2 regions of the Lysinibacillus sp. GW823-FHT02G10 genome follow, and region 2 is predicted to be linked to the other one. Evidence: riboswitches for the same ligand, from Rfam matches in the RefSeq annotation. Region 2 holds a riboswitch; the other holds the start of a gene.
What was found. A riboswitch is a leader RNA that binds a small molecule or an ion and turns the genes downstream of it on or off. The one in region 2 is predicted to bind cobalamin.
Positions count from the first base shown of each region.

Region 1 (15,656 bases), 520 kb from region 2:
TTTCTACGTATTTCACAGGTAGTTTTTCCCATAAAAGTCGCGTGATTTTATAAAAATCACCATTAGCAGATGGATCACTGCCACCTCGTGCAATCAATAAAATCGCTGTGTCTTCCTGCTCTTGTTCTGAATTAAAGCCAATTTCAGCTAGGCGATCTTGTAAAATGGCAAAGATTTCATCATGGATACCAATTGTTTGACCATATGTGAAGGTAATTGTTGGATAATGCTCACGCGCATGCTCTATTTCCGCTGGAATATGCAGTTTTGAATGGCCTGCATGCAGTAAAATGATTGGAATTACATGTACCTCTGTAGCTCCCTTTTTCACACAGTTTGTAATACCTTCTTCGATGTTAGGTGAAGCAAATTCAAGGAAACAAGTTTCCACTAAAAATTGTTCATCAATACGCGGTGTCATTTGTTCGATAAATGTACGAACCTCATCATTTCCTGCTGCTAAACGGCTCCCATGGCCGACAAATAAAATAGCTTTCATCTCTCTACTCCTTACTAGTCGCCGCACGGAGCTGGCTCTACTTTTATTTTGGAAGACATATCTTGATACGTAAAATGCAGTATTTTTTTCACACGTTTAAAATATTTAAATAAGCGTTCATTTGGATGAGCATTTGCTTTATATTCTTCAATAATATCTGTAATGAGTGGAATCAGCTGCTCAGGCTCCAGCCCTTCTACAACAGGCTGTGCTGCGTGTGCTGTACGACCGACTGGTTTTGCTCCAATAAAGACATCAAATTTACTTTTGCGGTAGACGATGCCAATATCATCAAATACAGCCCGATAACAGGCCATCCCACAGCCATTAAAGCCAATATTTAATGTCTTCGGTAAGGACATACCGCCTAGTTTTTCTTGTATTTCCTCTGCATATGGTATTGAATCAGCCTTTTCACCGTAGCAAAAATCACAAGCCTTCAGTGATAACACATCACCAATCGGGGATAATAAAAACCCTACTTCCTGTAATTTCTCTGTGATCTGTTCAGGGGCAGTCGTTGGTATTTTCAAATGAATTTGATGATCTGGTGTGTATTCCATCGTCCCCTCATCCCCAACGACCTCCGCTAACATCATCATTTGCTGGGGAGTAAAAAACTTATTGGCTACACCAGGACTTACTGCTAATTCAAAAATAGATTCTATTTTTTGCTGTACAAGCTTCGGTGTTACTTTGACTGCGCTTGTCCCTTTTACCATTGCAAGTGCCGCTGTAGCCATTCCAAGAGCTGTTTTTTTCGGCTTTGGCGTAGCGGCTATACTGGGTTTATTAAAGCGCCCTGCATTAGGGTCAGCCGTAAAGTCATTTCGCGCTGTTCCCGTCTCTTGGTTCATTGCCCAAGGTTCATTTTCTTCGCGTAAACGTTGATGTGGACGTAATGGCTGTTTCTCTTCACCCAGGGTATATTTACGTTGGTAACCGCGGGGCGTAATCATCTTATTGTCATAGAAAAATGTTGACGAATTCCCGATAATGACAGTTGTCAACATACCAATATCATGTTCTAGCATTTCTGCTAGTGTTGTCATGGTCACTTCTTGACGTTCTCGATAGGCACTTTTCACAAGCCCAACTGGTGTGTCTGGCGAACGATATTCTAAGAGTATTCGTTGAGCCTCGACAATTTGTCTTGTTCGACGTCCACTTTTAGGATTGTATAAAGCAATGACAAAGTCCGCCATTGCAGCTGCCTCGACACGCTTTGCAATTAAATTCCAAGGTGTTAGATGGTCACTCAAACTGATTGTACAAGCATCATGCATAATAGGTGCACCAAGTATGCTAGCGCATGAATTAATCGCAGAAATCCCAGGAACAATTTCAACTTCAATTCCTGTTGCTTCTGTCCAGCCTAGCTCAATTAACACCTCATAGACTAATCCTGCCATGCCATAGACGCCTGCATCACCACTCGAAATTACTGAGACGATGCTCCCTGCTTCAGCTTGACGAACGGCTTCCTGTGCACGCGACACTTCTTCTGTCATGCCTGTACTAACAATCGATTTTGCACTTACTAAATCTTGAATCAGCTCTACATAGGTTTTATAGCCTATAATCATATCACTTTGTTGTAAAGCCTCTACTGCACGTGTCGTAATATGCTTAAAATCTCCAGGTCCAAAGCCTACTACGAAAATTTTTCCTTTTTGCGCCATGTTGTTACCCCTCTTTCACCTTTTCGATCCCTTTAATGGCAGTTGTTTGAGCAGTACGCTGTAATGTACCTTCACGAAGTGTAAAGACATGTTCGTTGTATAAGGATTCATGATGTAAATCTTGTACTAGTGTTCTAGCATGCTCTGTTGATGGCACACGATACCAGTTTCCTTGAGGATAAGCGATTACCACACAAGCATCCTTGCAGCGTCCATTACAGCGCGTTCTTGTCGTATGTATTTCCTGATCGAGTGCTTGCCGCTGTATCTCATCTCGAATGGCTAAGGTAATTTCCTCCCCATCCTTTTTCATGCAGCTACTGCCATTGCAAATAAAGAGATGTGTTTTCATCCCCTCTAAATTCCAAGTTGTCATCTTCTGTCTCCCCTCATTTGCTTTTTGGAAAAAGAAAAACCTTTACTCTATAACGAAGAGTAAAGGTTTTGTAGAAGCCAAATAAAAACGAATAGAATGAAATACAGGTACCCGCTTTCGCTTCAACTTCTCCCTCCGAAAAGTTTGCATGCACAATCAAATAAGCAGGTTTCCTGACTTAAGCTTCATTTTACTGTCGCACCTTCCCAAGTTTGTACCAGTGGCTTTGCGATTTCATCAGCTATTACAGTAGCGGGGGCTGTATTGGATTTTCACCAATTTCCCTATTATCTCGAGCTATTCGAGCACTTATTGACGTTTTATATGAAATTTTTAGTAGAATTTTAAATAGAAAACTGTCTTTATCATATCTTATTATTTTAAAATTTCAATATTTCTTTAAAAATTTATGACAAATTTATCAATTTTGAATGGAACTAGGTATGAAATTTATACAATCTATATAATTTGCGCACAAACTTTTATCAGAATATTCACCGTTGACCTTTAATTTAAAAAATTTCATAAAAGGTATAGCATATTTATGGAAATTCATGTTACACTTTGTCGTGAAATCTCACAATTTGAATGTTTTTCGGTGCAAAGTGCTTGTCATTTTGCTTAAAAGGGAAGCCGGTTTGAGTCCGGCGCGGTCCCGCCACTGTAATAGGGAGCTTTATAGAATATGTCACTGTCCAACGGATGGGAAGACCTATAAAGCATTGAACTAGAGCCAGGAGACCTGCCGAAAAATAAGTGATCGTTTCAACCTACGAGGATAGGTGTGCGGCTTAGCAGATGAGACTGTTATTTGCTTTTTTAGCTATGCACTTTTCCACCTAAGGAGAAGTGCTTTTTTTAATTACGCACGCAATATTCTAAAAATCTATTAATTAGTTAGGAGGAAAGCTTTTTGAAATTATCATGGTGGAAACTTAGTTATTTTTTACTGGCCTTTTTAATCGTGCCAAAACGTGCCTTTGCCATGCATATCATGGAAGGTTTTTTACCAATCGAATGGGCTATTTTTTGGTGGGTGATCTCTATCCCATTTATCATTCTAGGATTGCGTTCTATTCGAAAAACCATTGATGAAAATCCTGAAACCAAAATGCTTTTGGGGCTTTCAGGAGCCTTTGCCTTTGTGCTATCCGCCCTAAAAATCCCTTCAGTTACAGGTAGTTGCTCTCACCCAACTGGTGTAGGACTTGGGACAGTACTCTTTGGCCCTCTAGCAATGAGTGTAATTGGAACAATCGTTTTATTATTTCAATCTTTATTATTAGCTCATGGAGGAATTACAACTTTAGGGGCTAATGCCTTTTCTATGGCTATTGTTGGTCCTTTTATTGCTTACTTTGTCTTTAAAGGGGCTCAAAAAGTAGGGTTGTCATTTTCACTAGCCATATTCTTTGCAGCTATGCTTGGTGATTTAGGTACATACATTGTGACTTCTGTACAACTAGCACTAGCCTTTCCTTCAGAGGTTGGAGGCTTTATGGCATCCTTTACAAAGTTTGCAGGTATTTTTGCCTTAACTCAAATTCCTTTAGCAGTGAGTGAAGGAATTTTAACGGTCATTGTGATGAATTTCTTGAAAAAATACAATGTTAGCGAATTAAAAACGTTACGTGTTTTCTCAACAAAGGAGGCACATTAACAAATGAAGAAAAATTTATTGTTATTAGCAATTGTTGTGTTGTTAGCCATCATTCCCTTATTCATACAAAAAGGTGCTGAATTTGGTGGTGCTGATGGAGAAGCAGAAGCAGCTATTGGTGAAATTAATGCGGAATATGAACCATGGTTTGAAAGTCTATGGGAGCCACCAAGTGGTGAAATCGAAAGCTTATTATTCGTGCTACAGGCAGCTATAGGAGCTGGCTTTATTGGCTACTTCATCGGCTATATGCGTGGCAAACACAAAGAAGGTTAACCATTATGTTACTCATTGATAAGTATGCCTATCTGAATAAGCTAGCGTCCGTTCATCCGCTAGAAAAAATGATATTTTCACTTGGACTACTTCTCATAACGCTCATCATGAGAGATGAACGACTTTCACTCATTACATTTTTTGTAATGAGTGCTTTTATCATTTTAGGTGCAAAAATTCCGCTTGCATACTACGGCAAATTATTATTGCTACCTAGCTTTTTCTTATTAACAAGTCTCGTATCTATTTTACTTTCCTTTACATCATCAACGAATACACTCCCTGCCCATATTTGGTCGTTTACATTTAGGAATTGGACTGTCTTTATCGGGAATGCAAGTGTGTTAGCAGTGCAACAGCTGTTCTTTATTGTCCTTGGCAGCATTAGTTGTTTATACTTTTTAATTCTAACCACTTCCGTACAAGGAATATGTTATGTGCTACGACAATGGCGACTCCCCTCTTTATTAGTGGAGCTCGTCGAACTAACCTATCGTTTTATTTTTATGTTTTTAGAAAGCATGCAAAATATACATCTCGCCCAGCAAGCACGTCTTGGCTATCATTCACCGATGCAATGGCTACGCTCTGTCTCCATGCTTATTGTGGCATTATTTGTGGAAATGTTTCAGCGTAGCCGAGAGCTCAACAATGCCATGCAATCACGTGGAGGCGAGGCCGTCTACTGGCAAGAGATGGGCTCTTATAGCAAGAAAAATTGGCTAGGCATGGCAGCTATTTTACTAGTCCTCATCGTATATGGAGGGTATTTTACATGACAGCATTTTATTTTGAACTCAACCAATTATCTTATGCCTATGCGGATGGTACGAAGGCGTTGTCAGATATTACATTAGACATTCCAAAAGGTAAAAAAATCGCCATACTCGGACATAATGGCGCAGGAAAATCGACTTTATTTCAGCATCTTAACGGTATTTTAAAACCTACAGCTGGAACGATTGTATTCGAAGGCAACGATCTGGAATATAGTCGAAAAGCTTTAAAGGCCCTACGCCAAAAAGTCGGCATTGTTTTTCAGAATGCAGATCATCAGCTTTTTTCAGGGACCGTCAAGCAAGATATAGCATTTGGCCCATTGAATCTCGGCTGGTCTACTGAAAAAACGGAAGAAAAAATAGCATGGGCCGTTGCGCAAACCGAAGTGGAAGATTTGCTTGATAAACCCATTCATTTTTTAAGCGTAGGTCAGAAAAAACGTGTAGCAATGGCAGGTGTTTTAGCGATGGAGCCCTCTGTCCTTTTGTTAGATGAACCAACAGCAGGTCTTGATAATTATTATGCTACACAAGTATTACAATACTTAGCCAAATTAGATGATGGTGAGAGAACCATTTTACTAGCAACCCATGACATACCTCTCGCCTATGAATGGGCAGATCTAATCATTGTTATGGAGGCTGGAAAAATTATTTATAACGGTGATCCAATCACCTTGTTTTATGAAGACGAATTGTTACATCGCGCGCATCTTGAACGTCCATGGATTTTTGAAATGGTCATAGCTTTGCAAAAAAAGAAGCTATTGCAGGAAAATATCAACATCCCTCGTTCCAAGCAGGAGCTACAACAATTAATAGAACAGATCTAAAGCTTTTAATAATGCTAGGTTTTTTCGTTATACCTACCAAAAATTAAAATAGCAAAGAAAAATTTTCCTCCATTACGAAACTTTTCTAATCTTTGTCCGTATTAATATAGTCGAGATTTAATTTATAACACCAAGGAGAGATAACAATTGAAAAGTTGGTATAAAAAATCAGTCGCTGTTGTAGCATCTGCTGCACTCATGGTTCCTGCTGCTTCTGCCTTTGCTGAGGCACCTCAGCATAAAGCGAAAAACATGCTGGCAAACAGTGGCAAACAAACAGAGAAGAATGAAGAAAAATGGATGAGTAAGGATACAATTGTTATCAAGCATTCAGGTCTTGATAAAAACGTACATAAAAAAATTGGCTCCAAGGTCATCCGCTCCATTCCTTCATTAGGGTATGATGTTGTACAACTAAATAAAGGCGTATCGATCGAAAAAGCCGTCTCTTACTATTTAAAGCAAAACGGAATATCAAGTGTATCTCCTAGTTACATCTATCATTCTTTTAATAAAGAAGCTGATCCTAAAAAACAAGAGATGTATCATTTAAACTTACTGCAAATGGATAAGGCACTAGAATTAGCAGGCAACCATGATGTCACAGTTGCTGTCATTGATTCTGGTGTAGATTTTAAACACCCCGATCTAAAGTCACAAGTACTTCCACCCTATAATGCAGCAGCACCTGCTAATACTACTTATTCAGGCGATCACGGAACACATGTGGCAGGTATTATCGCCGCAGCAAAAGATAATGGCGTAGGTGGGCATGGGATTAATCCGAATGCAAAGTTACTGCCAATTGATGTATTTAACGGCAAAGAAGGTGCTAATGATTTCATCATTGCACAGGGTATTCTTTATGCAATTGAGCAGGGCGTTGACGTCATTAATATGAGTCTAGGAGGCTATGGTGAATCTCCCCTGATGAAGGAAGCCGTTCAGAAAGCGATTGATAGTGGGATTACAATTGTGGCGGCCGCAGGAAATGAATCGACAGATGAATATTCCTTCCCCGCTTCTTTCGAAGGTGTCATTAGTGTTGGTTCAACAAACGAACGTAACAAACTATCGAGCTACTCCAATTACGGACCATCTGTGGATATTGTTGCACCAGGTGAAGACATTTATAGTACCGTTCATGATGCGAAGAAAGGATCATCTTTTGTCAAGTTTAGTGGAACATCCATGGCCTCTCCTGTCGTGGCAGGTATCGCCTCTCTTCTTAAATCCAAAGACCCATCTTTAAAACCGCATCAAATAGAAGCGATTTTAGAAATGACCGCACAAGATTTGGGCGAGAAAGGCTATGATCTTACTTATGGTCACGGATTAGTTGATCCTGTAAAAGCATTACAATTTGATTTAAATAAATTGCCTAAGCATTATTCAGAGACAAAGGAAGATCGTATTAAGAACGCCAAGATCCTTGCTAAAAATAAGCTAAATACAGAACAGGGTGCTTTTGAACAGCAAGACGAAAAGAAATGGTATAAAGTCGATTTAGAAGAAAATGAATATGCTCAATTAACATTAAAAGGCGCTGACAAATACGACTATGCCTTTGATTTATATTTCTACCCAAATAGCGGGATTGGTGATGTAGAGCCTATCCATGTCAATGATGTTCGCGTAGGAAAAAAAGAAGGTTATCTATTTAAAGCAGATCAAAAGGGAACGCTTGTCATTGGTGTCAAAGATCATAATGGAAGCTATAGTTTAAAAGGCAAATCTACTTACATTTTTACAGCACAAACGACGAAGGACTTGCCAATTGATACAATAGACAAGTCTACGATGGAGCCTATTAAAAAGTTCCCATATAGTACAGCAGGTAAAAACTATACATTACTGTCAAAAGATCAACAACAAGATCAAGATTACTTCACGTTCTCTGTCAAAAAACCGACGACGTTACAATTTGATCTATCGGGAATTCCTGGTGTCACTGCCTCTATGGAGCTTTATCTAAAAGATGACTTTAATCCTGTGCCACCAGAAGAAATCGATCAAGCTGAAAATGATGAAGGTGAAGAAGAAGCCTATCCAATGCAGACCGCTTATGGTACAGCAAAAGGTGAACCGGTTCGTATGATTATCGACGCTGTTCCAGATCAAGAGTACGTTTTAAGTGTATCTAATGAAAGTAATAGCGAGTTTTCTATGGAGATGTTCTTTAGTGGCGGCATCGAAAAAGAAGAAACGATCAGTGAATCGATGATCCCTTACACATTAAAAGGTGAAGTAGTTTCCCTCCCACCTGATGAGGATGGTCTACCTGTAGATGAAGCCATGATCGAAGAAAATGTTCCAGAGAGCCCATTACCGCTTATAGAAAACAACATAAAAAAACGTAATGAAATTGACAGCCTGATGAGTATGTTATTGAATCCTACGGCTTCAGGCAATCTAGAAAATGTTGACCCTATCATTAAGCAAGCAATCCGCTTTGAAATAGGTGACGATCAAAAAGCTTATTTCCAAACAGATTATGATGAGGATTATTTCTTATTTAAAGCGAAGGAAGACGCCCTTTATAGCTTCAGCTTTTTGAAAGGCATGAACCAAATGCCGACAGGTACAGTGTTTGAATATGATGAAGAAACAAAAGAATTAATTCCCGTTTCTTCCTTAACTAATGACCTTGGTATACTGGCACTACTACTTGGTTCAGCTGGTAACGAAGACGATGCAAAGGTCATACCATTGAAAAAGGACAAAACATACGTGGTAGCCGTTGTCAATGCTGGAGAACGATCTGCTGAGCCTTATACATTGAAAACAAAGAAAATAGGCGATATTCCAGCAGAGTACAATCCAAACAATCATGAGGAAGCAAAAGCGCTAAAAATTCAACTAGGTACTACTTATAGAGACCACCTGATTTATCAAGATGATGTAGATTATTACTACTATAAGCAACAAGGCAATGATGAGGTCATGAGTCTGCTTCTTTCTTCAGTTCCTTTTACTAATGAACAATTGGCTCAGCTACCTAAAGAACTGCAAAAAGACTTGAAATTTGCAGGAGCTATTATCGAAGATACGAACGGCAATATGAAGATTGATGCCAAAGAAATGGAGACAGAAATTCCATTTGGCTTAGGTGATAATATTCTTGAAATGTTACTTGGAATGATGGGTACAAACGATGTAAATACATCGTTTAAGGCGAAGAAGGATCGAGGCTATTTTATTCTAGTCAACAGCATGGGGCTTGGCCAAGTATCGATTCAGCCTTATACATTAACATTGTTTGATCATAAGCATGTGGATGAAGATGCGGATTCAAAATTAGTAAATGGAGTACCTAGCAAGCCATCTGTTCTTGTGAAAAAGGATGAGAAATGGGTTGCAACGCAATATTTAAATGCAGGTATACCATTTGGTGATAAAGACTATTTTGAATGGAATAACGATCAGAAACGCGAAGTCTTCTTCTCACTCCAAACAGAAAAAGCGTTGGATGGTGTTATTCGAGTGTTAGATGCAAACGGAAAAACCGTCAAAACATTCGATCTTTACGGTGTTGGTGATGCCGAGGTTGGTACGGTGGAGCTTGATGCAGGCAAATACTATATTGAAGTAAGTGAGTTTGATGGCAAAGCTAGCACACAACCCTATACGCTTGAAATAAAATAGTTAGAATTAAAAATATCCCCTAGATCAAAACGATCTAGGGGATATTTATGATCTGAAAGAAGCATTTTCATCCAACGATGAGATTCACCACTTCGGCTTACATAAAATATTTAACATAATTACAATATTCATCTTGCTTCATTTGTAGCTTTTCATAAAGCTTACGTGCATTTACATTATCAGCCGCCGTTTGTAACGTGACATAGCGAGCATACTGTTGCTCACAATAATGAAATACCTTTTCCATCAATGCCTTGCCCACCCCTAGGCCTCTAGCATCTTCTGTTACATAAATATCATTTAAAATATAGGCTCGCTGTAAAGCAATGGACGAAAATGTTGGATATAATTGTGTAAATCCAATTATCTTGTCATCCATCAGCGCGATAAAAATGACGGATTCTTTCAAGGCCAATCGTAATTGTAAAAATGCCTTGGCACTGCTTATATCTGACTCAATTCCATAAAATTGACGATATTCATCAAACAGTTTTGCTAAGTCCTCTAGTTCATCCATTGTTGCTTGTAGTATTTCCATTCTAGTCTCCCCTTGTGTCTACCCATGATTGTCTAGCTTTATAAAACTAGTTTTTATTATATAGGAAATACTGGTATAAAGAAAAGAATACTCCTCTCAATCCAGAAAAGATTCACTTTTATTCACCTAAATAATTGGCAACCTTCTTGACGATCTGCCTCCAATTTAATTCCTTGCGGGCAAATGCTTGAAGCTGGACACAAGTATCTGCCAATAATGATTCCTGTGCTGCAACTTGTTGCAATGTCCGACCTATCGCCTCCCAATCATGTGTAGGATGGATTGTACCAAAACGCTGTTGTTGTGTAATATCAGCAGCACCATCCACATCTGTTGTCACGATATAGCAACCATTTTTAGCTGCCTCCGCAAAGACATGGGCATAGCATTCGACTAAAGACGTTAAGCAAAAAATTTTAGCCTTACGATACTCCTCTTCTAGCTGGACCTTATCAAAAATAGGTCCTACCATCGTTACTTGAGCGGCAAGCGGATGACTATCTAGTAATAGTCTCAGCTCTTCTTGAAATGAGACTGACATCGGCCCTACTAAACGAAGCTCCCAATCTGGCAGTTGTGCTGCTAAAAATGCCTTGACTGTCAAAATTGTTTGCTTCTCTGGTGCATCCAATCGCCCAACTGTTAGAATTCTATTTTCTTTCTCGTGAAACGGCACTGGCTCTGTGGGAAAATGTTCATAAAAACCATTGGGTATATGTTTCACATCCAATTGTGAAAAGTCTTTGATTGCTGTTTGAATAGATATGCATTCAGAGGTAAGGAGATCACAAAGCTGCAACAACTCTAAAAAATAGGGATAGGTTTTTAATCGATTTAGCCAAAATCGATTGACATCTAATTTCATATAAATTTTGCCATTTGGATTAAAATGCTTATAGGTTTTCAAAATAGCTAAATAGGATGGATAGGGTCCAATAGCAAAGGCAATGTCGATGTCCCTTGCATGTTGGGCTAAATAAGCATTCATATTCACCACATAATCATCTTCAAATGGTACAGACTCAAATTTTACAGTGGGAAAGACTTGTTGAAGTAGAGCTTCATTCATTTCTGTCGTGACAATAGTGACCTCATAGCCTAAATGTTCCCCCAATAAAATAGGCACTAGACACAAATCTTTGAAAATATGGGCATCCGAAAGTTTGTAAGATTCCACGCTACAAATAAATGCTATTCTTTTTGTCATCGTATCCCTCTTTCTAAAAAAAGCGCTCTCGCTAGTTTATGACCTCTCTTGCTAAATGTGCTTATGTTAGTAAATTTTCGTCTTTCTTATGCCATATCTCTAGTAAACATAAAAATTCTATCTAAAAACACTCTCTTAAAAACATCCTAAAATAAGCAATTGCCTACAGTAGCACTACGTCTACGCATATTGTATTAAAGGATCTACTCAGTCACATGGAACAACTCTACTAATGAACATAGAATGGAGGGATCAGATGAAGATTAGTTTTTTATCACCTGCATTTAATAGCGAAGAATGGATCGTAACGATGCTTGATAGTATTCCTAAAGAATATGCCTATGAAATTATTGTGGTAGATGATGGCTCTACAGACAATACGCTAGCCATTTTACAGGATTATCAGAAAAACTGTGCAGCTTTAAAAATCATCGTTCACCCAACGAATTTAGGTGCGAGTGTTGCCTACAATCGCTGCATTGCAGAAGCAACAGGAGATTATATAGCCATCATCGATAGTGATGACCACTATTTACCTGCTATTCGCAATGTACTAGCACAAGTGGATGGCACATTTGATATTTACTACTACAACATGATTATTAAAAATGGCTTTGCTTTTATTAAAGATGAATCCAACCGCTATTCCTTGCCTGGGCAATTTAAGATTATCAGGAGAAGTTTAATTGGAGATGCGAAATTTACGATACGCAAAGATATTGCAGGAGATTGGGATTTTAATTGCGCCCTGATGGATAAAAATCCGACAAGTAAATATACTAACGAATTTGCTTATTGGTACAACTACCCTAGGGAGAACTCAGAATGTGACCTACATCAAAGAGGATTGAAATAATAGCATGCAGGAGGTGTAACGAACTATACAATGTTTACAGATAAAATATTATTGATTACTGGAGGCACGGGCTCTTTCGGGAACGCCGTATTAAAGCGATTCTTAAATACGGATATCAAGGAAATTCGGATTTTTTCAAGGGATGAAAAAAAGCAAGATGATATGCGAAAACACTATCAGCATACAAAAATTAAATTTTATATCGGGGATGTCCGCGATATTCAAAGCATTCACAATGCGATGTATAATGTTGACTATGTATTTCATGCCGCCGCTCTCAAGCAAGTTCCCTCCTGCGAATTTTTTCCCTTAGAAGCTGTGAAAACCAATATTTTAGGAACAGATCACGTACTAACAGCCGCCATTCAAGCTGGCGTCAAGAAAATCATTTGCCTGTCAACAGATAAGGCCGCGTACCCTGTCAATGCGATGGGTATATCCAAGGCAATGATGGAAAAAACGTTTATTGCAAAGTCACGAATGGTTGACCCTCACCATACCCTAATTTGTGGCACTCGATACGGTAATGTCATGGCTTCGCGAGGCTCGGTTATCCCATTATTCATTGAACAAATAAAGGCTGGGAAACCTTTAACGATTACGGACCCTCATATGACACGTTTTATGATGAGCCTTGAGGAAGCGGTAGAATTGGTATTGTACGCATTCTCACATGCTCAAAACGGGGATATTATGGTGCAAAAATCACCTGCTGCCACAATAGCAAATTTAGCACAGGCTTTACTTGAGATCTTTCAAGCAAACAACGCCATGCAAATTATCGGAACACGGCACGGAGAAAAAATGTATGAAGTATTATGTACGAAGGAGGAAGCAGCAAAAGCTATTGATATGGGCCATTTCTATCGAATCCCCGCGGATAATCGGGATTTAAATTATGGAAAATACCTCGATGAGGGCTCTCCAAAAATTACATTAACGGATGAATATAACTCGAACAATACCCAACAATTAAGTGTGGCTGACATTAAAGTAAAGCTATTAACATTGCCTCTTATACAAGAAGAGCTCCTTCATTGGACAGGAGGAAAACCATGAAATTTTTAGTGCTCGGTGCTACAGGCATGGCTGGTCATACCATTGCCATCTATTTATGTGAACAAGGGCATGATGTAACAACATACTCTCGAACCCCTTTTCCCTATGGCAATAATAGAACAGGTGATGTGACAGACTCCCATTTTTTAAGGTCGCTACTACTAGACAATGAGGTAGATGTCGTCATTAATTGTATTGGTGTTTTAAACAATGCTTGTGAGGCTCATCCTGCCCAAAGTGTTTTACTGAATAGCTATTTACCGCATGCCATTGTATCTCTCCTTGAAAATCGTCACACAAAGCTTATTCATATAAGTACCGACTGCGTATTTTCAGGCAAAAGTGCTCCCTACTATGAAAATAGTGTACTAGACGGGGAAACCTTTTATGACCGCACCAAAGGTATAGGGGAAGTGAATAACGACAAGCACATAACATTTCGTAATTCCATAATTGGTCCTGATTTGAAAAAGGATGGCATCGGACTCTTCAATTGGTTTATGCAACAAAAAAGTCCCGTCTATGGCTATTCGGGTGCTATTTGGACGGGAGTGACAACACTTACTTTGGCTAAAGCCATTGAACGTGCTGCACAACAAGATTTAACAGGACTCTATCATCTCGTCAATACGACAAGTATTTCTAAACTCGATCTACTGCATCTATTTAATAAGCACTTCCTGAACAACAGTATAAAAATTCTTCCTCATCACGTTGTTCAAATCAATAAAACATTAATAAATACAAGAAATGACTTTTCATTTATTGTCCCTAGCTACGAAGAAATGATGATAGAAATGAAGGAATGGATATTGCAGCATAAACACTTATATCCTCACTATTTTCAATGATCCATACATCAACTCCATTATGGATGACGATTCGTAATGGGGTTCCCCTACCGAATAACTGTCCCTTCAGGTAATTGACCATCCTTAATCCAATTCTCTACAAAGCGATTAAAAAATGCAGGCTGGGCTAATGAGACGCCGTGACCGATGTTCTTCAATAACACACCCTTGCTATTTGGATGACTTCGCACAAGTGCTTTAGCGGATTTTCTCATGTTGCTTTTCTCTTTTTCTCCCACAGTTATTAGGATCTTTCCTTGAGCTTTGTTAAAGTCAGCTGGGATGGAAAACGACATATTTTCTCGCAAAATTTGAATCAATGTATCTACTTTCATCGTGGCACTCTCTTGATAGTAACGCTCAAAATAGTCTTCTTGAATGTACAGGGCTTTTGCTTGAAGTTTCGCAAATGTTTTATTTTTTATAAGCGGAAATGACAGCCGAATAAACGGTTGAAGCATCCTTTCCACAGTAGGAGAGGGTATCACGAGCGCACTATTGATGATCGTAAAATCGATTAAACTAGGCTGTAGACTTAGCATTTGAATAGCGATTTGCGCTCCTAAAGAGAAACCAATTACTATAACAGGCTTCCCATTGGCTTTTTTCTCAATAAGCAGAAGAAGCTCTTTCGCACTTTGTTCAATGGAAAATGGATTGTGTGTCATTAGCTCAGGTATAACACAGTGATAATGGGAAAAATGGCGAACTTGCTGATCCCACATCCACCCTCCAACGCCCCCTCCATGAATAAACATCATGAAAGGATTGTTAGCATCCCCATACTCCTTGTATTGCATAGATACACCTACTTTCATTCTTTCTCATTCATGGTCATCTAAAAAATCTTTACTAAAGCTTGTTTGTGATTGATAGGAGGAACGTTTCCCTAAATCTACACCACGTTTTATAATCCCCTTGCCAAACCGTCCCTCAATTTCATCGACAAGCTTGAGAATCGGTTCATCTTTCGCATGCTCCTGAAAATCAAATATCGATAATTGCTGTGAATAATCTTTACGATCCACCACATTGGAAACCGTTACACCAAGTAATCTTACAGGAGATTCATCCCAATGCTTATCAAATAAAGTACAAGCAATGTCGTAAATTTCTTCATAACGATACAGGACATTGGACATTGTTTTCGAACGTGTATGATTATGCCAATCAGCATCCCGAATTTGAATGCTCACAGTTGAACCTGCTAAGCGCTTGGCATCAAGACGCTCCACCACTTTTTTACATAGACCTTCGATTGTTTTATGAAGTGTACGAACATCTGTTACATCTTCTGGTAATGTTGTTGAATTCCCAACGCTTTTCGTATCAAAGATTGCCTCAGGATCGACCATGCGCTGATCCACCCCATTGGCCCTTGCTCGAAGCCGTACC
Region 1 is NZ_JBXAJI010000001.1:1,728,130-1,743,785, forward strand. It holds gene AC1RFD_RS09035 (sirohydrochlorin chelatase) at 1-499, opposite strand, end outside; gene cobJ (precorrin-3B C(17)-methyltransferase) at 514-2,181, opposite strand; gene AC1RFD_RS09045 ((2Fe-2S) ferredoxin domain-containing protein) at 2,186-2,557, opposite strand; cobalamin riboswitch at 2,704-2,885, opposite strand; cobalamin riboswitch at 3,137-3,321, shown strand; gene AC1RFD_RS09050 (energy-coupling factor ABC transporter permease) at 3,471-4,217, shown strand; gene AC1RFD_RS09055 (energy-coupling factor ABC transporter substrate-binding protein) at 4,221-4,493, shown strand; gene cbiQ (cobalt ECF transporter T component CbiQ) at 4,499-5,272, shown strand; gene AC1RFD_RS09065 (energy-coupling factor ABC transporter ATP-binding protein) at 5,269-6,105, shown strand; gene AC1RFD_RS09070 (S8 family serine peptidase) at 6,253-9,750, shown strand; gene AC1RFD_RS09075 (GNAT family N-acetyltransferase) at 9,848-10,288, opposite strand; gene AC1RFD_RS09080 (glycosyltransferase family 4 protein) at 10,407-11,495, opposite strand; gene AC1RFD_RS09085 (glycosyltransferase family 2 protein) at 11,752-12,351, shown strand; gene AC1RFD_RS09090 (polysaccharide biosynthesis protein) at 12,382-13,410, shown strand; gene AC1RFD_RS09095 (SDR family oxidoreductase) at 13,407-14,261, shown strand; gene AC1RFD_RS09100 (alpha/beta fold hydrolase) at 14,309-15,061, opposite strand; gene AC1RFD_RS09105 (DNA polymerase IV) at 15,086-15,656, opposite strand, start outside.
Region 1: another riboswitch for cobalamin. It lies ahead of AC1RFD_RS09045 ((2Fe-2S) ferredoxin domain-containing protein); the one in region 2 lies ahead of metE (5-methyltetrahydropteroyltriglutamate--homocysteine S-methyltransferase).

Region 2 (15,656 bases):
TTTCATCCTCGCTTGGTACACGAGGGCTATGAATATCATAGACGCCTAAGCCAATTCCTTTTTTATAGGTCTGTACTTGTAGTGAGGTAATAAGTTCCCCATGACTTCGTGATGTTTCTATGGAAATCACATCTGCATCTAGTGCGCTAATTGGTTCGATGAAATCATTAAACTCACAGTAACACATATGTGTATGGATTTGTGTTTCATCTTTACACTAGATGTCGCAAGCTTAAAGGAATTGACAGCCCACTCTAAGTAAGCCCCCCATTCCTCCTTTCTAAGCGGTAAACCTTCTCTTAACGCTGGCTCGTCCACTTGAATAATTGATATACCTGCGTTTTCTAGTGCTTCCACCTCTTTACGGAGTGCTAATGCAATTTGATAAGCGACATCTTTACGGGACAAATCATCTCGCACAAAGGACCAATTTAATATTGTTACTGGCCCTGTCAGCATGCCTTTTACAAATCGCTTCGTTAGGCTTTGGGCATAGGCGGATTCTTTTACGGTAATTGGTGAAGCCCATGCAACATCTCCATAAATGATCGGAGGCTTCACACAGCGTGATCCATATGAAACAACCCACGCTTTCTCTGTAAAGGCAAAGCCAGTCAGCTTTTCACCGAAATATTCGACCATATCTGTACGCTCAAATTCACCATGAACAAGTACATCGATATCTAATTCCTCTTGTATGGAGATCCAGCGCTTTGTTTCGTCTTCTAAAAATGTTTCATAGGCTTCATTCGATAATTGTTTCTTTCGCCACGCATTACGATTTCTTTTCACTTCATCTGATTGCGGGAAGCTACCGATTGTAGTTGTTGGAAACAGCGGTAATCCTAAGGCTTGTTGTTGGATCGTTTGTCGCTTCGTAAAATTACTGTGTCGTTCAAAATCTTGCTTTGTCACAGTTTGAACGGCTTGATGAATTAACTTATTTTGGCGGATTGGATGATTTTTTAGAGCCTCAATCGCCTTCATACTTTCTGAAAAATTATGTTGTAAGGAACCATCTTTATCTCGTCTATATTTAGTCAGCCCCGTGATTTCTACGATTTTCTCATCTGCGAAGGCCAGAGACTGCTTTAAAACAGGGTCAAGTTCATTTTCAAGAGAGGTTGTGATTGGAACGTGCTGTAGGTTACTTGATGGTTGAATCCATAGTTCAGCAGCATGACTTAGCTGTTCAATGGCTTGAATTGTCGCATTGACCTCCGCCAGGTTTGAACGCCAAATATCACGGCCATTCACTACCCCTATTCCTAATACTTTATCCTGCGGGAAACCAAATTGACGAAGTGACGCCATATTTCCTTTATAGCCATGAACAAAGTCCAAACCGAATCCTTGAACAGGCAATGTACTTAATGCTTCATAGGCACTTAAAGCTTCGAAATAAGTCTGTAGCATTATTTTAGCCTCAGGAACGGCAGTGGCTAACTGGTCATACATTTCTTTCACCAGCTTTATCTCTGCTGGATCAAGTGTTAAGACGAGGGATGGCTCTTCTAGCTGAATCCAAGTGGCACCTGCATCCACTAATTCTTTTAATACCTGCGTATAGAGTGGTAATAAAGCTAATAAGTACTCAACCTGTGTTAATTTGTTGTAGCCTTTCGTTAACTTATAAAATGTATAGGGACCAATTAGTGTCGGCTTCGCAATGATACCGAAAGTTTCCTTCGCCTCTAAAAAGTCGGCTAACACTTTATTTTCTGTTAGTTGTAAGGCTTGTCCCTCATACTCTGGAACAATGTAGTGATAATTTGTATTAAACCATTTTGTCATTTCACTAGCTACGGCTGTTTTGTCTCCTCTTGCTACACTGAAGTAGGTATGAAAATCGACTTTACCACCTTGCCAGTTAAAGCGCTTTGGAACTAAACCAAACATCAAAGCTGTATCTAACATTCTATCGTAAAACGTAAAGTCGCCAACTGTCACCATATCGATTCCAAGTTGCAGCTGCTTGTTTATTCTTGATAAACGGATTTTCTTTAATTTTTCCTCAAAGTCCTCCTCAGAAAGTTCATTGCGCCAAAATGCTTCTAGTGCTTTTTTCCATTCGCGTTCCTCCCCTATATAGGGATAACCGATCAATGTACTTGTATAGTTCATGTTTTTAAGCTCCTTTTTTAGAAAAAATAAAAAGCCATTCTCCTATTAGGAAAATGGCTGCATGTTAAAATTAATAATGCTAAAACAATACGAAAAAGTATCTACTTTCGCATAAACGTTATCGCACAGTGCCTATTTGGTCACTTTTCACCACCTATTTCCACGTAGGTATTTGGTGTGTACTAGAAATTGGCAGGTCTCCTGGCTTTCCATCAACACGCCTCACAGCCTTCCCAGTTTCCCCAGTGGCATTTGTGATTTGCTCCGAATTACAGTTGCGGGACAGCGTCGGATTTGCACCGACTTCCCTTTTAAGCCAAACTTTCATTTGGCACCAAGTCTTACACAATATTCAATTATGCTCCTACTATAGCACATATTTCAGAATAGTAGAAATTATTTTTCAACTATTATATAAATTATTTCTATAAATATTATAGGAATTATTGTATAGTACTAAGTGAAAATAAGGTTACATTGTATTCTGTAAAAAAATTTGTTACTATAAAAAGACAATTATGAGAGGACTGATGAATGGACAATGAAGAACTAAACTATATTTTTATTTGAATTGAATGATTTCAAACACAAAATATAGGGTTAGTCTATCCATTTTTAACTATCAGTTTGCATTTTATTTGTCATGACACAAATTGCAAATCGCATTTATTCAGAGAAAGACTAATCCTTCCAATGTACAATTGGAGGGTTTTTTTCTTGCTTTCATAGTTGATTTTGTACCTTTCATTTACCCATAAAGGAGAGGAAAAATATGAGCGATTCAGAAACTATTGTAACGCATGTAACACTCCGTATAAGTCGTTAATATCCATCTGCTTATACGGAGAAATCAACCATAGATGGATAGACCGACTTTGTATGAAAAGTAAACTGTTGCAATACAAAGGAGGAATTATCATGTCCATGATACAAGTACAAAACCTAACTTTTTCTTATCCAAGCAGCTTTGACAATATTTTTGAGAATGTCAACTTTCAAATCGATACGGATTGGAAACTTGGATTTATCGGTAGAAACGGACGAGGTAAAACAACATTCTTTCAGTTGTTATTAGGAAATTATGAGTATAGCGGAAAAATCATCTCTTCTGTAGACTTCACTTATTTCCCCTATCCAGTTTCTGATCCAAATAAATATACCCATGAAATATTTGAAGAAATTTGTCCTCAGGCAGAAGATTGGGAATGTCTACGTGAAATAGCTTACCTACATGTAGATGCGGAGGTCATGTATCGTCCTTTTAAAACATTATCCAATGGCGAACAAACAAAGGTGCTGCTTGCTGCGTTGTTTTTGACAGAGGGTCAATTTTTATTAATTGATGAACCAACCAATCACCTAGACACGAATGCACGAAAGACGGTTTCCGATTATCTTCGCAGGAAAAAAGGATTTATTTTAATTTCACATGACAGAAGCTTTTTAGATGGCTGTGTTGACCATATCCTATCGATTAATAGAGCCAATATTGACGTTCAAAGTGGAAATTATTCTTCTTGGAAGTTAAATTTTGATCGTCAGCAGGAACACGAAGAAGTAACCAATCAACGACTGCAAAAAGATATCGACCGATTAAAACAATCCTCAAAGCGTTCGTCAGGTTGGTCTAATCAAGTGGAAGCCTCCAAAAACGGCACAACCAATTCAGGTTCCAAACTGGACAAAGGCTTTGTTGGACATAAAGCAGCCAAGATGATGAAACGAGCGAAGAACCTGGAATCCAGACAACAAAGAGCTATTGAGGAAAAATCAAAACTGCTAAAAAATGTTGAAAAAACCGAGTCATTGAAAGTAGAGCCATTGGCATATCCATCAAAAGAAATGGTTGTTGTCACGGATGTATCGATTCGGTACGATGACCATATCGTGAATAAGCCTATTAGCTTCAAAGTGGCACAAGGGGATCGAGTTGTTTTAGATGGCAAAAATGGAAGCGGAAAAAGTAGTATGTTAAAACTTATTCTAAGTAAGCCCATCCAACATACAGGCTCCATAAAGTTAGCTTCAGGTCTAGTCATTTCCTATGTTCAGCAGGATACATCCCATTTAAAGGGATTGCTATCGGAATTTATTGAAGAGCATGGTATTGATGAGACGTTATTTAAATCAATCCTGCGCAAGATGGATTTTGAGCGTATTCAATTTGAGAAGGATATCTCTCATTATTCTGGTGGGCAAAAGAAAAAGCTGCTGATTGCTAAAAGCTTGTGTGAGAAGGCTCATTTATATATTTGGGATGAACCACTCAATTTTATTGATATCTATTCACGCATGCAGATTGAAGAGCTCATAAAAAGCTCTCATCTCACAATGGTGATTGTTGAGCATGATCAGGCATTTCAACAAACTGTAGCAACGAAAACGATAGCTATGTCGTAAAGAGAAGAATCCATTTATGGATTCTTCCTTTTTAATGATATTGAAACCAATGGATCCATTTAGAATTTGTCTCTTTCACGATATATAGCTCACCTAGTGATGCACTTTGCGCTGGCAGTAATCTTGGAAACCTTAATCGAACAAACCAGGAGTGATTAGCCACATTTTCTCCACAGAAGTTCACCGCCATTTTATAGTAATTCTCCTCCATGCCAGTTAATATGGGCATGGGCTTTATCACCTCAATTTGCCACTCCTGATAATCAGGGCTTGAGCCATATACTTTTGGAATGATGTCAGCTAATGCTTGACTAAGCTCGTCTTTGTCTTTCACCGTTGTTTTCATCAATACATCTGGATTTGGACATTTTAAGCCTTCAGGTTCTGACCCCGAAGTAGCTGTTGGAAATAACAAAAGCATACATAAAAAGGGCAGTATTATTTTTCCCATTGTTCAATTCCCTTTCTTTAAAAATGCTCGATAATTTGCTGTGATTGGTGCACTCTATAAAGTATCATCCTGCAGAAAGGTCACTATTCCATGAAAAAATTTGCTTATGTTTTAATGTTTATCTTCACTATGTTCATTCTGCCATGTAAGATTTATGCGCAAAGTGAACAAGCTGATGAGCAACTAATCAGGGACACATTCATTACAATCCTTAATCCATTTATTGAAAAGGAAATTGATCATTACTATGGCTATCCTAAGCAGTATGGCTTGTATGATGTGAAAATTTTAAAAATTGTCAAAGAAAGTCAGTTTAGCTTTAAAGTTAGCGTGGAAGTTACGACCTTTGAGCATGCGCATTCCCCACCCTACAGTAAGGAAATCATTACGTTTGAAGTCAGTCCAACTGGTGTCATCACACTTCGCTATATACATGAGGCAGATGATGTAGAAAAGGCAATAAACGCATTCTATAGGGCAACACTGTTAGATATACAGTAGAGTTTTAAGCTGGACTTAGCATCTTATACTTCCTACCGATACGATCAATTGCAATATCAAGCTGAAATTAATAATGATATGAAATCCCTTGCTATGATTGCAGAGGAAATAGTGACCCATATTTTATTTCCTGAGCGAAAGATTCCCTACAAAAATGTCATAGACCCTGTCACTTTTATCAAGGGTAATATAGGTTATATGCTCTTTAAAAGAGCGGATGGTACAAATGTAAGCTATCAGCTGCAAAAGAAAGACGGCACATGGATCGTAACAGATAAAACAAGTAAGCCAGGTAAGAAAATGGAGGATCTGTTACCGTGGTATATATAGAAAAATGAAGCCAACTGATTCCATCAGTTAGGCTTCATTCTTTAAGAGCGTTTGCATCATACTTTTTATAATTCCCATGTGAAAATTTTCATGGTTCATATGAAAGACAACCATATCACCTAATGTTTTCATACCTAAAAAAGGTTCTTTAAGCGGTTCATGTAGATGTCCTGCACAAGCTTGTTCAATCAGAATTGGTTGTTCCTCTAGGAGTATAATAATTTGATCCATTGTTGGCGGTTGCTCAGTCCAGTTATCTGGTTTACTGCCACTAGGAAACATTACATGATAGGATAGAGGCAAATGCCTTTCTTGTGTAACAGCTGGAAAAATGGTATGATCCCAACCAACTAATAGATGACCAGCATTCCAACGAATATTGTTATGATGTCCTGCGGGTATCTGATCAGCAATATTCTCAGGGATCGTACGTAGAAATTCAACAGTCCAATTACGCCACATTTTCATTTGCATAAATAATTGTGCTTCGTTCATATACTAGCTCCCTTTCTACACGTTTTCAGTTATATTCAATACCATGGATTAAATTAATTTATAGTAAATTACGGTTGCTTCTAATTCTCCATCTGGTGAAATAGTATATTGAGGAATTTTCCCCACTTCTTGATAATCTAATGATTTATATAATTTATTGGAAGGATCCCCTTCTCTCGTATCTAAAACTAGCAAGGAGCGGTTTTCTTGTTTTGCTCGTTCCTCTGCTTGTTGCATCAGCGCTCGTCCAATACCGTTGCGTCTAAAGTTGGGATGTGTCATTAACTTGCAAATTTCAGCACGATGAATGCCATTTGGTTTGCTAGTTAAATGCAATTGAATACTACCTGCAATTTCATTATTTATTTTCGCAATGAATAGTAAGACATCTGACGCTAAGACAGATTGCCAATATTTTATCGCTTGTTCTTGTGTGAGTGGAGGTAAAAAACCTATGGATGCTCCTTCATCTACGACCATAATCAATAATTCAGTAAGCTTCTCCAAATCTTGCTCAATATGGTGAAGCTCAATTATTTCAATCTTTTGCATGCCGAAAGAGCATCTCCTTTTTATAAAATTATTACCTACTATTAAAACAGAAATTACTTTTCCGAAATCGTTTCTAAACGTTGAGTAAGAACTCGTTGTATTTTCTATAAAATTTTTCTGGCACGGGGAGATCAATTTCAGCTAATTTTGCCTCTATAGATTCAAATAATTTTATACATTCTTGTTTCCTATTTTGTTGAATTAAGAATTCTAACAATTGAAACATATACTGTTCATTGTATTCGTCTAGCTCTAAAAGCTTTTGTAGGCAATTATACTTTAATAAAGTGTGGGCAACGTCTGTACGTGCAATATACTGTTCAAGCACATGTAATACAGATTGCTTTAAGCGGAGCCTGATTTGATTAACCCATAAATACTCCTCATCTATTAAAAAATCACCCTCATAGCAATTCAATAACTGCTGAATGGATTTCTCATCATGTTGATCCTGCTCCAATAGTTGATTCAGCTCATCATAATCAGTTTGAATTTCCGCATTTAATTTATAGTGATTATTGACCAAGAGTATGGGATCTTGAATACCATTGTCCTTTAATATCTTTCTTAAATGATAAATAGTTGTATGTAAATTACTAGCTGCCTTTTCAAAGTTCAAATCTGGCCACAATTCCTCTAAAAGAACTGCATTTAACATAGGCCGTTTTTGGTGAAATAGTAAATATAAAAATAGTTCACGTACTTTTCTTGTTCGCCACTTAATCACATTATGTTGAACATCCAGTAGATAAAAGCTGCCTAATGTATGCGCATATAATGAGTTTTTCTTCTCATCCCTCGGCGCCACCGTCACGACCATTTTTTTCTGTGCTTTTGTTAACGCATTAATCAGTCGTTTTTCCTGTACTGGCTTTAATAAATAATCTGTTGCCTCAACTTCAAAAGCCTCCACGGCAAATTGTGTATGAGCTGTAACAAAAATGATTTGTAAGGATGGTTGCTTGTGTAGGAGATGCTTTGCAAGTTGCATACCGTGTGTGTCAATCATTTCAATATCTAAAAACACTAAATCAATTATTTCTTTTTCAAGAAACTGGAGGGCCTCAGTTGGATTTGTAAATGTTCCCTTAATGTTAATCTGAAATTGGGCAAGTTGTTTAACCATAATAGATAAAACATCAATGGCCAATTTTTCATCATCAACGATCATTATATTCATGTGACACCACCCTCTGGTAATAAAATGACAATTGTTGTTCCCTTTCCTTCTTCGCTGTAAATTCGTAAACTAGCATTTTTTATTAATTTAAATTTTTTTAATGGATTCATAAAGCCAATTCTTGTACTTTCTTCATTTAGCAATTGGTGCAATTTTTCTTCTGAAATTCCTACACCATTATCATAGATTTTAATTCTTACAAATTGTCCCTCTCTCTGTAGGCTTAATTCTATGGTCCCTCCCTCTACTTTCTTAGAGATCCCATGGAACACTGCGTTTTCAATTAAAGGTTGAATGGACAATGCAGGGATTCCTAATTGTATCGATTCGTCAATATCATATTTAATACGTAAACGATCTCCAAAGCGCATTTTTTCAATTGATAAATAGGCTTTTACAAGCTCCATCTCCTCATCAATGGGGACAATGCTATTTCGATAATGAACATTCAGTTTTGCACGGAAATAAGTGGCTAAACAATAAAGAGCTTCACGTGTGTTTTCCATATCTGTATAACTTAAACCAATAATCGTATTAAGTGTGTTATATACAAAATGTGGTGTGACCTGTGAATATAAATAGTTCATTTCTACTTCGATTGCATCGATTGATGATTGTCGAACAGCCAATAAAGATTCAATACGAATAAAAAGTTCATCGGTAGAAATCGGCTTTTGTAGATAATCATTCGCCCCTACTTTTAACGTTTGCAGTAAGTCAGATTGCTTCATAACTGTAGTTAAGATAATTATTGGTAGTTCCAGCATATCATATTGTTTACGTACACGTTTACATAACTCATAACCTGACATCCCATTCATCATTAGGTCGATTAACATACAATCTACATGATTGGTTTTAATATAATCGATCGCATCAAAGCCGTTATCTAAGGCGATCACTGTATATCCCTTTAAACTTAGTGCTTCCGTTAAAGTTTTTATATTGACATGGTTGTCATCTACCACCAGTATTTTTTTATCACTTCCTTTATAAATAAGGGGCAGTCGAAGCTGTATTTCTGTATCTGTATGTGATGTAATGGTAGCTTGTTCATTACTTACGTTTTCTAGTGTTGAGAGGGGCATTGTAAATGTAAATGTTGTCCCTTCCCCTACAGTGCTTGTCACATAAATGTTACCATTTAATTTTTCAACAATATTTTTAGTGATACTTAGTCCCAAACCTAGCCCTTCTTTATTATGATGATTGTTTCCTTGATAAAAGGCGTTAAAAATACGATCTAATTCTTGTGTCGGAATTCCACAGCCTGTATCACTTACTTGGATGACCATCTGCTCCTGTTCAACATGCGCAGTGACTATGATTGTTCCATTTTGTGTGAATTTAATTGCATTATGCAGCAAGTTATATAAAATTTGTTTAAAGCGTAATTCATCCGTGTAGATCTTTGGCAAATCTAAGTTTATCTCTGCTGTTACCCTTACTTGACTATTTTTGGGCATAAGACTACGAATTTCGGCTACTACCTCATGTATAACAGATAGAGATACACTGCGTAGACTAATCCTTACTTCCCCTGTCATTTGATTAGAAGAAAACAATAAATCTTCTACTAAATGACCTATGCGCTGTGTAACGCTGTGAATTAGAATAACTTGCTCCTGTTGAGATCGTTTTAATGGTCCTTGAGCACCTTCCATTAAGGATCTGGATATATTTAATATTCCGTTTAGGGGGGCACGGAGTTCATGCGAAGTTTTCAGAAGAAATTCATTCTTCATTTGATTATGTTCAAGCAATTCTTCTGACAATGCTGCTATTTTTAAAACAGCTTTATTGGCACGATAATTTAATAATGAGGCAAAGCCAAATAATATTAGTAAAAATAACATAAATTCTGTATAGTCAAAAGGCATCCCAAATAAAAAGTTACAAATGAGTAAAATAGAATAACAACTAATCGCTGTAATAACTATTAGCACATAACGCACAGCCTCTAAACGTTTTAGCATGACCTTTATAAGCAACCATATATTATAGAAAATAACTGGAGCCGTGACACTGATATAGATTATTTTTCTCATAATCATTTCAAATTCTGAGGAGGCCCTTTCATTTTTTGTAAAGGGATTATAGATACCGTACATAACAAACACGATACCAAGTAATATGGCAAGCGTGTATAAAATTTTTCTTTCTAGTAATTGTGGATACATCGCATTTATAAAAAATGTTAAAGCAAGCAGTGCGAGTGGAATGATTCCTAATTGCAGACGTAATTGATTGACCGTCGATAGATCAGTGAATAAAAGGAAAAACACCTTTTGATTGATAAACGACATATAAAATCCTAATGAAATAGTAAATAGACCAAAGAATAACTCTTCCTTACGCTTGCGATTCTGTAAAAATGTAAAGACATAGATCGCACCAACTATAATATGACCTATACTCACTACTATATCTAAAAACACTTTCCAGTGATAATGCTTTTGAATAGCCTTCATCGTACCAAATTCAATAGGATAAACAATTCCAGCCTGAGGATAATTGTAATTTGCAACATGGATGACAATGTCTAGTCTTTTATTGACACTAGGAGAAAAAACGGTATATTTATCATCATTTTCAGATGCATATGCGCTTAAAACAGTACTTGGATTTCCTTTAGCCCCCACCTCAACGCCATTAATGAATACACGACTAGCTTGACGAATCGTTCGAATATATAGGCCGTAAACTCCATCTGATGGTACCTCTATGTTGACGTGATAGGTTCCCACCGAAAGCCCCTCTTCATTTGGCTCTACATATGCTTGCCAATTAAAGGGTATATTTAAATCCAGTTTTTTATGTTGATAGCTATCAAAATTTTCCCCCAAAGAAATTAATACATTTGGATAAAAGGCCCATTCTCCTTCTAGCTTTACAGGCTTTAATAATTGCTCTTCCTCTAACTTTCCTATACCTTTATGTATAATTTTTGGCTGATTAGTGGAGAAATAATGCCAATTACCAATAAAAAAAACAATCACAAAAAGCATGATTATACTTACAATAATTATGATATTTTTTTTCATTTTCGTGCCCCCAAAGATCGATCATTTATGATGTATCTTTACATCATATTGCTCACTGTTTTTACAATCAACCCTTTTTGAGATAGTAGCATACTGTGTTTGAACAAAATCTAAACAAACAATAATAATACCTTTCTTGATGTTTTGTTTGTTGTTATTTTAAAAAAATGATTGTGAGCGGATTAAAAATTTTTATTAACCTCTGGAAACATGTGAAGTGAATTGTTTTCAATAAATTACTATTGTCTAAATAGACTTTCCACATTATTGAAGGAAAATATTAATCATTAAAATTTTTCTAAAAAAATGTTATTATCAGAAAGGATTTTGATTGATGGAGGATTTTGATGAAGGTTGATTTTGAAGAGTTATTAAATGGTGTTTTTTCATCTTTACAAACTATTGATGGAGTAAAATCCGTGAATTCCATTCTTGAAGTACTAAAGGATCGAATTATTTTCCCTGAGATTACCACTTTAATATTGAACACTAGGTTTGAACTGGTTTATTTATTTAACGAGCAGAAAGTAGTGTTTAAAACATTAAAAGAAGTATTGATTGATTCAAATTATATAGAAGAAATTAATTTAATCAATCAACATTGTCATTCAATTGAAAGTATTCTAAATGACTTTGTTCACACAGATACACTTAAAAATTATTCTTTAAGTCTCCTTTCCTTTAAATATAAAGAGAAAATTCCGAATAGTTAATATTGTGGTGGTGAAAACGTCCAAAAAATGGAGTGTGGCAAGTGTTTTTTCTCCAAACTCCATTTTCCAGACGCTAGACCTAGTATTTCTGTTGATATAAAATGGTTTGGGCAATTCCGATAAAATATTCGGATTCTACAATGATATGATTTAATACAACTTTAGCTGTAGGATTTGCGCTTATCGGTTGACTTTCTTGCATAAGCGTTTGGCAAAACTGGATAAATTGATCACTCTGTTGCAAACAGAAGGAAGTAAGCTGTAAAATATCCTGAAACAGAGCTGGAGAAACTTGTCCCTGGGAACGATTGACGGTTTCTATATATCTCACAACTTGCTGATGTGTTTGAGCGAAAGCTTTTTCCCATTCCTTTAACGCATCGACATATTGCTGCTCCAAATCTTTCACAAGCTCTCTTATTACTACTGTATGCTCCTCTTCTTGATGTTTCCAAAATTCAGCTTCATCTAATACACGTAATGGCATTTGATGGCCATAGTAAAATTGCATAAAAATCCCCTCCCACTTATCTCTATTATGTATATACAAGAAATGTGGAAATAGAACTTTGAAAGAGATTCACGTCATAGTAGAACTGTTAAACCAAGCATTGTTTAATAGCTTAATGCCTGTGTCAATCTCATCTTCCGCTAGATTAGCAAATCCAAGTAATACCTTTGCAGGCTGAACAACCAATGGATTTTCATAAAAAATAGATGTTGGGTAGACCTTAACACCAGCCATTTTTGCTGTATCAATCAATTCCTCTTCAGTCATCTTATTTTTTGGTTCAAGTAAAATATGTAAGCCACTGCTGGCTCCATAAATTTTCCCATTTTCCCCGAACTTTTGTTGAATGGACTTTAGTAATGCCTCATATCTTCGCTTATAACTATTTCGTGTTTTATTCAAGTGTCTCTCCCAATACCCACTCTCTATAAATAGCTGTAACGTATGCTGATGGAGTCTAGACACAGTTTGAACATAGTAATTGTTTTGATGAAATAAATCCATTAATTTTCTAGGTAATACCATATAGCTTAGCTTAATGGCTGGAATCAAAGATTTTGAAAAGGTGCCCATATAGATGACGCGATCACTTGAATCTAATCCCTGTAGTGCAGGAATCGGTTTTCCAGCATATCGAAATTCCCCATCATAATCATCCTCGATGATATAAGCATCTTCTTCCTTAGCCCACTCTAGTAATGCTAATCTTCTTGAGATAGGCATAACCGTTCCAAGGGGAAATTGATGGGAGGGTGTGACATAAACAGCCTTGATGTTATTGTTTCTTAAGGGATCGATATGAATACCATGCTCGTCAAGTGGGATTGGTTTCACCTTTATACCATTATCTTTAAACAAGTAACGAACGCGATAATAACCTGGATCTTCCATAGCAAAAAGCTCATTCCGTCCAATTAGGTTACATACGATACCAAGAAGAAACTGCAAGCCTGCTCCTATAACGATTTGCTCTGCACTGCATTGCACCCCTCTTGATTCATAAAGATAGCTTGCCATATAATTTCTTAATTCCAGCTCTCCCTGTGGATCTCCATATAAAAGGAGTTGAGCCTGTTCTTCATCAAGGCTCTGCATTGATAATTTACGCCATATTTTAAAGGGAAAATCTTTTAAATTAATATCTCCATAATTAAAATCGTACTTAATTGCTGGTCGTTCTTGTTTCTGCTGAGTCGCTAATTGTGGTTCAAAATGATGAGGGCCTCCTTGAAAATAACCTTTTTCAAGATCAACCACATATAGTCCATCTCGCTCTTTACTTATCACATAGCCCTCTGCAAGGAGCTGCTGATAAGCTGCATCTACAGTGTTGCGACTAATCTGTAAATGTTTAGCTAGACTACGCTGAGACGGCAATTTGCTTTGAGCCCTTATCTTTCCGTTTTGAATTTCTGCTTTTATATAGTTATATAATTGAAGGTAAAGTGGCTCCTCATTATTCAGGTTTGGTGTCATTTCGAGCATGATTTTTGGCTCCTTTAGAAATAGCGTTGTTGGCACTTTTATGAGGTGCCAGTGATTGATTATAATAAAATCTACATCGTTGAGTAGAAAATGTAAAGATGTGCCTACATAATTATTTGTTTATTCAAAAAACTCACGATGATTTTATGTATAAGGAGAGGTTTCCATGTATGTTCCTAAGTATTACAAAGTATCGGATTTAGAAGAAATCAAAGAATTTATTCAACATAATTCCTTTGCAACAATCGTTTCAATTCGAAAAGGTAAGCCTATTGCAGCCCATATACCCGTGTTGCTGAAAAAAATCGAGGATGACTATTATCTGACAGGTCACTTAGCCTATGGTAACCCTTTATGGAAGACCTTTGAGGAAGTACAAGACATTCTCGTGATATTTAATGGTCCACATGCCTATATCTCTTCCTCTTGGTATGAGCATGAAAATGTGCCAACCTGGAATTATCAAGCTGTCCATGTATATGGAAAGGCAAGTCTGATTGAAGGAATAGCTTTAGAACAAGATTTGACTAGCTTACTTGAAAAATATGAGTCATTCCGTGAAAATCCTGTGTTGTGGGATAAACTATCTCCTGAGCTTTTGCAGCAAGAAATGAAAGGAATAAAAGGGTTTAAAATAAAGGTGGAAGAAGTGCAGGCAGCCTATAAATTAAGTCAAAATCGAAATGCTAGTGATTACGCCAACATAATAAAGGAACTTTATAAAGAGGAAAATCCACATGCTGATGCGTTAGCTGAGGCGATGAAGAAAAATAGAAGCCATTAAAATAGCAGGCAGAAATGTTGTGAATCAACGTTTCTGCCATAAAATTTAGGCAAGTGTTTTCGTCATGATAAGATCAATTTGTTCTTCATCACCCATATAAAATGAATGGGCGCCTGTTTGGACAAAGCCTATTTTCTGATAAAAACCGATGGCACTGTCATTTTTCTCCCAAACCCCTAGCCAAATGCTTTTTTTGTTTTGAGCCACAGCCTCCTCTATTGCTTTATTCATAAGGTATTTGCCAAGCCCTTTTCCTTGATATTGATGTCGAACATAAATTCTCTCCACCTCTAATGACTCATTCCCCATTAGTTCGGATTGTGCTTCGTTGACATTTACTTTTAAATACCCAGCTATTTCTTCCTCATAATAGATAAAATAGAATGCTGAATCCAAATTGGCCAATTCCTTCTCTAGCTGTTGCTTATGAAAGGCACGCTCTAAATAAGCCTTCATATTTTCAGGGGAGTTCTGGTCTTTAAATGTATCATTAAATGTTTCAATACTTATTGCTTGAAGCTGTTTTAAATCTGCGTGCTCACACTTCTCTAATTTAACAGACATTGATTCCACTCCTTTGTTGTAAACTCTTTCTGGATTTTATATTGCAAATGCAATAAAAAGAGTATATAGTCAATTTAACGCAATTTTGTTGTATTTGCAATAAAAATAGTAGGAGGAGATCTTTTTGTTGAAATATGTCTTTTATGTAGTGGGCATTTTAATTTTAACGCTAGGTATTTCGCTCACGATTCAATCTAAACTCGGCACATCACCTTTCGATGCGCTTCTAGTAGGATTATCTAAAAATGTGGGGCTAACTGTAGGTAGTTGGGAAATCATCTTAGCTCTCCTATTAATAGGTAGTAATTCCCTATTAGCTAGACAAAGACCTGAAATTTTAGGGTTGGTTACTGCATTGATCACTGGCATAGGGATTGATATGTGGTTATTTTTATTACATGATATAGTGTCCCCAGATCTTTGGTTTAGCCAAGCTGTCTGTTTTACCACTGGATTAGTTGTAGTTGGGTTAGGAACGGCAACTTATTTACATACAAATTTTGCACCAATTCCTGTAGATCG
Region 2 is NZ_JBXAJI010000001.1:1,211,422-1,227,077, reverse strand. It holds gene AC1RFD_RS06385 (hypothetical protein) at 1-187, opposite strand, end outside; gene metE (5-methyltetrahydropteroyltriglutamate--homocysteine S-methyltransferase) at 139-2,124, opposite strand; cobalamin riboswitch at 2,299-2,478, opposite strand; gene AC1RFD_RS06375 (Lsa family ABC-F type ribosomal protection protein) at 3,043-4,524, shown strand; gene AC1RFD_RS06370 (hypothetical protein) at 4,556-4,975, opposite strand; gene AC1RFD_RS06365 (DUF3888 domain-containing protein) at 5,066-5,476, shown strand; gene AC1RFD_RS06360 (hypothetical protein) at 5,525-5,806, shown strand; gene AC1RFD_RS06355 (DinB family protein) at 5,834-6,301, opposite strand; gene AC1RFD_RS06350 (GNAT family N-acetyltransferase) at 6,350-6,853, opposite strand; gene AC1RFD_RS06345 (response regulator) at 6,927-8,033, opposite strand; gene AC1RFD_RS06340 (sensor histidine kinase) at 8,030-11,077, opposite strand; gene AC1RFD_RS06335 (hypothetical protein) at 11,425-11,790, shown strand; gene AC1RFD_RS06330 (DUF2935 domain-containing protein) at 11,870-12,301, opposite strand; gene pdxR (MocR-like pyridoxine biosynthesis transcription factor PdxR) at 12,371-13,786, opposite strand; gene AC1RFD_RS06320 (FMN-binding negative transcriptional regulator) at 13,953-14,570, shown strand; gene paiA (spermidine/spermine N(1)-acetyltransferase) at 14,616-15,134, opposite strand; gene AC1RFD_RS06310 (YczE/YyaS/YitT family protein) at 15,262-15,656, shown strand, end outside.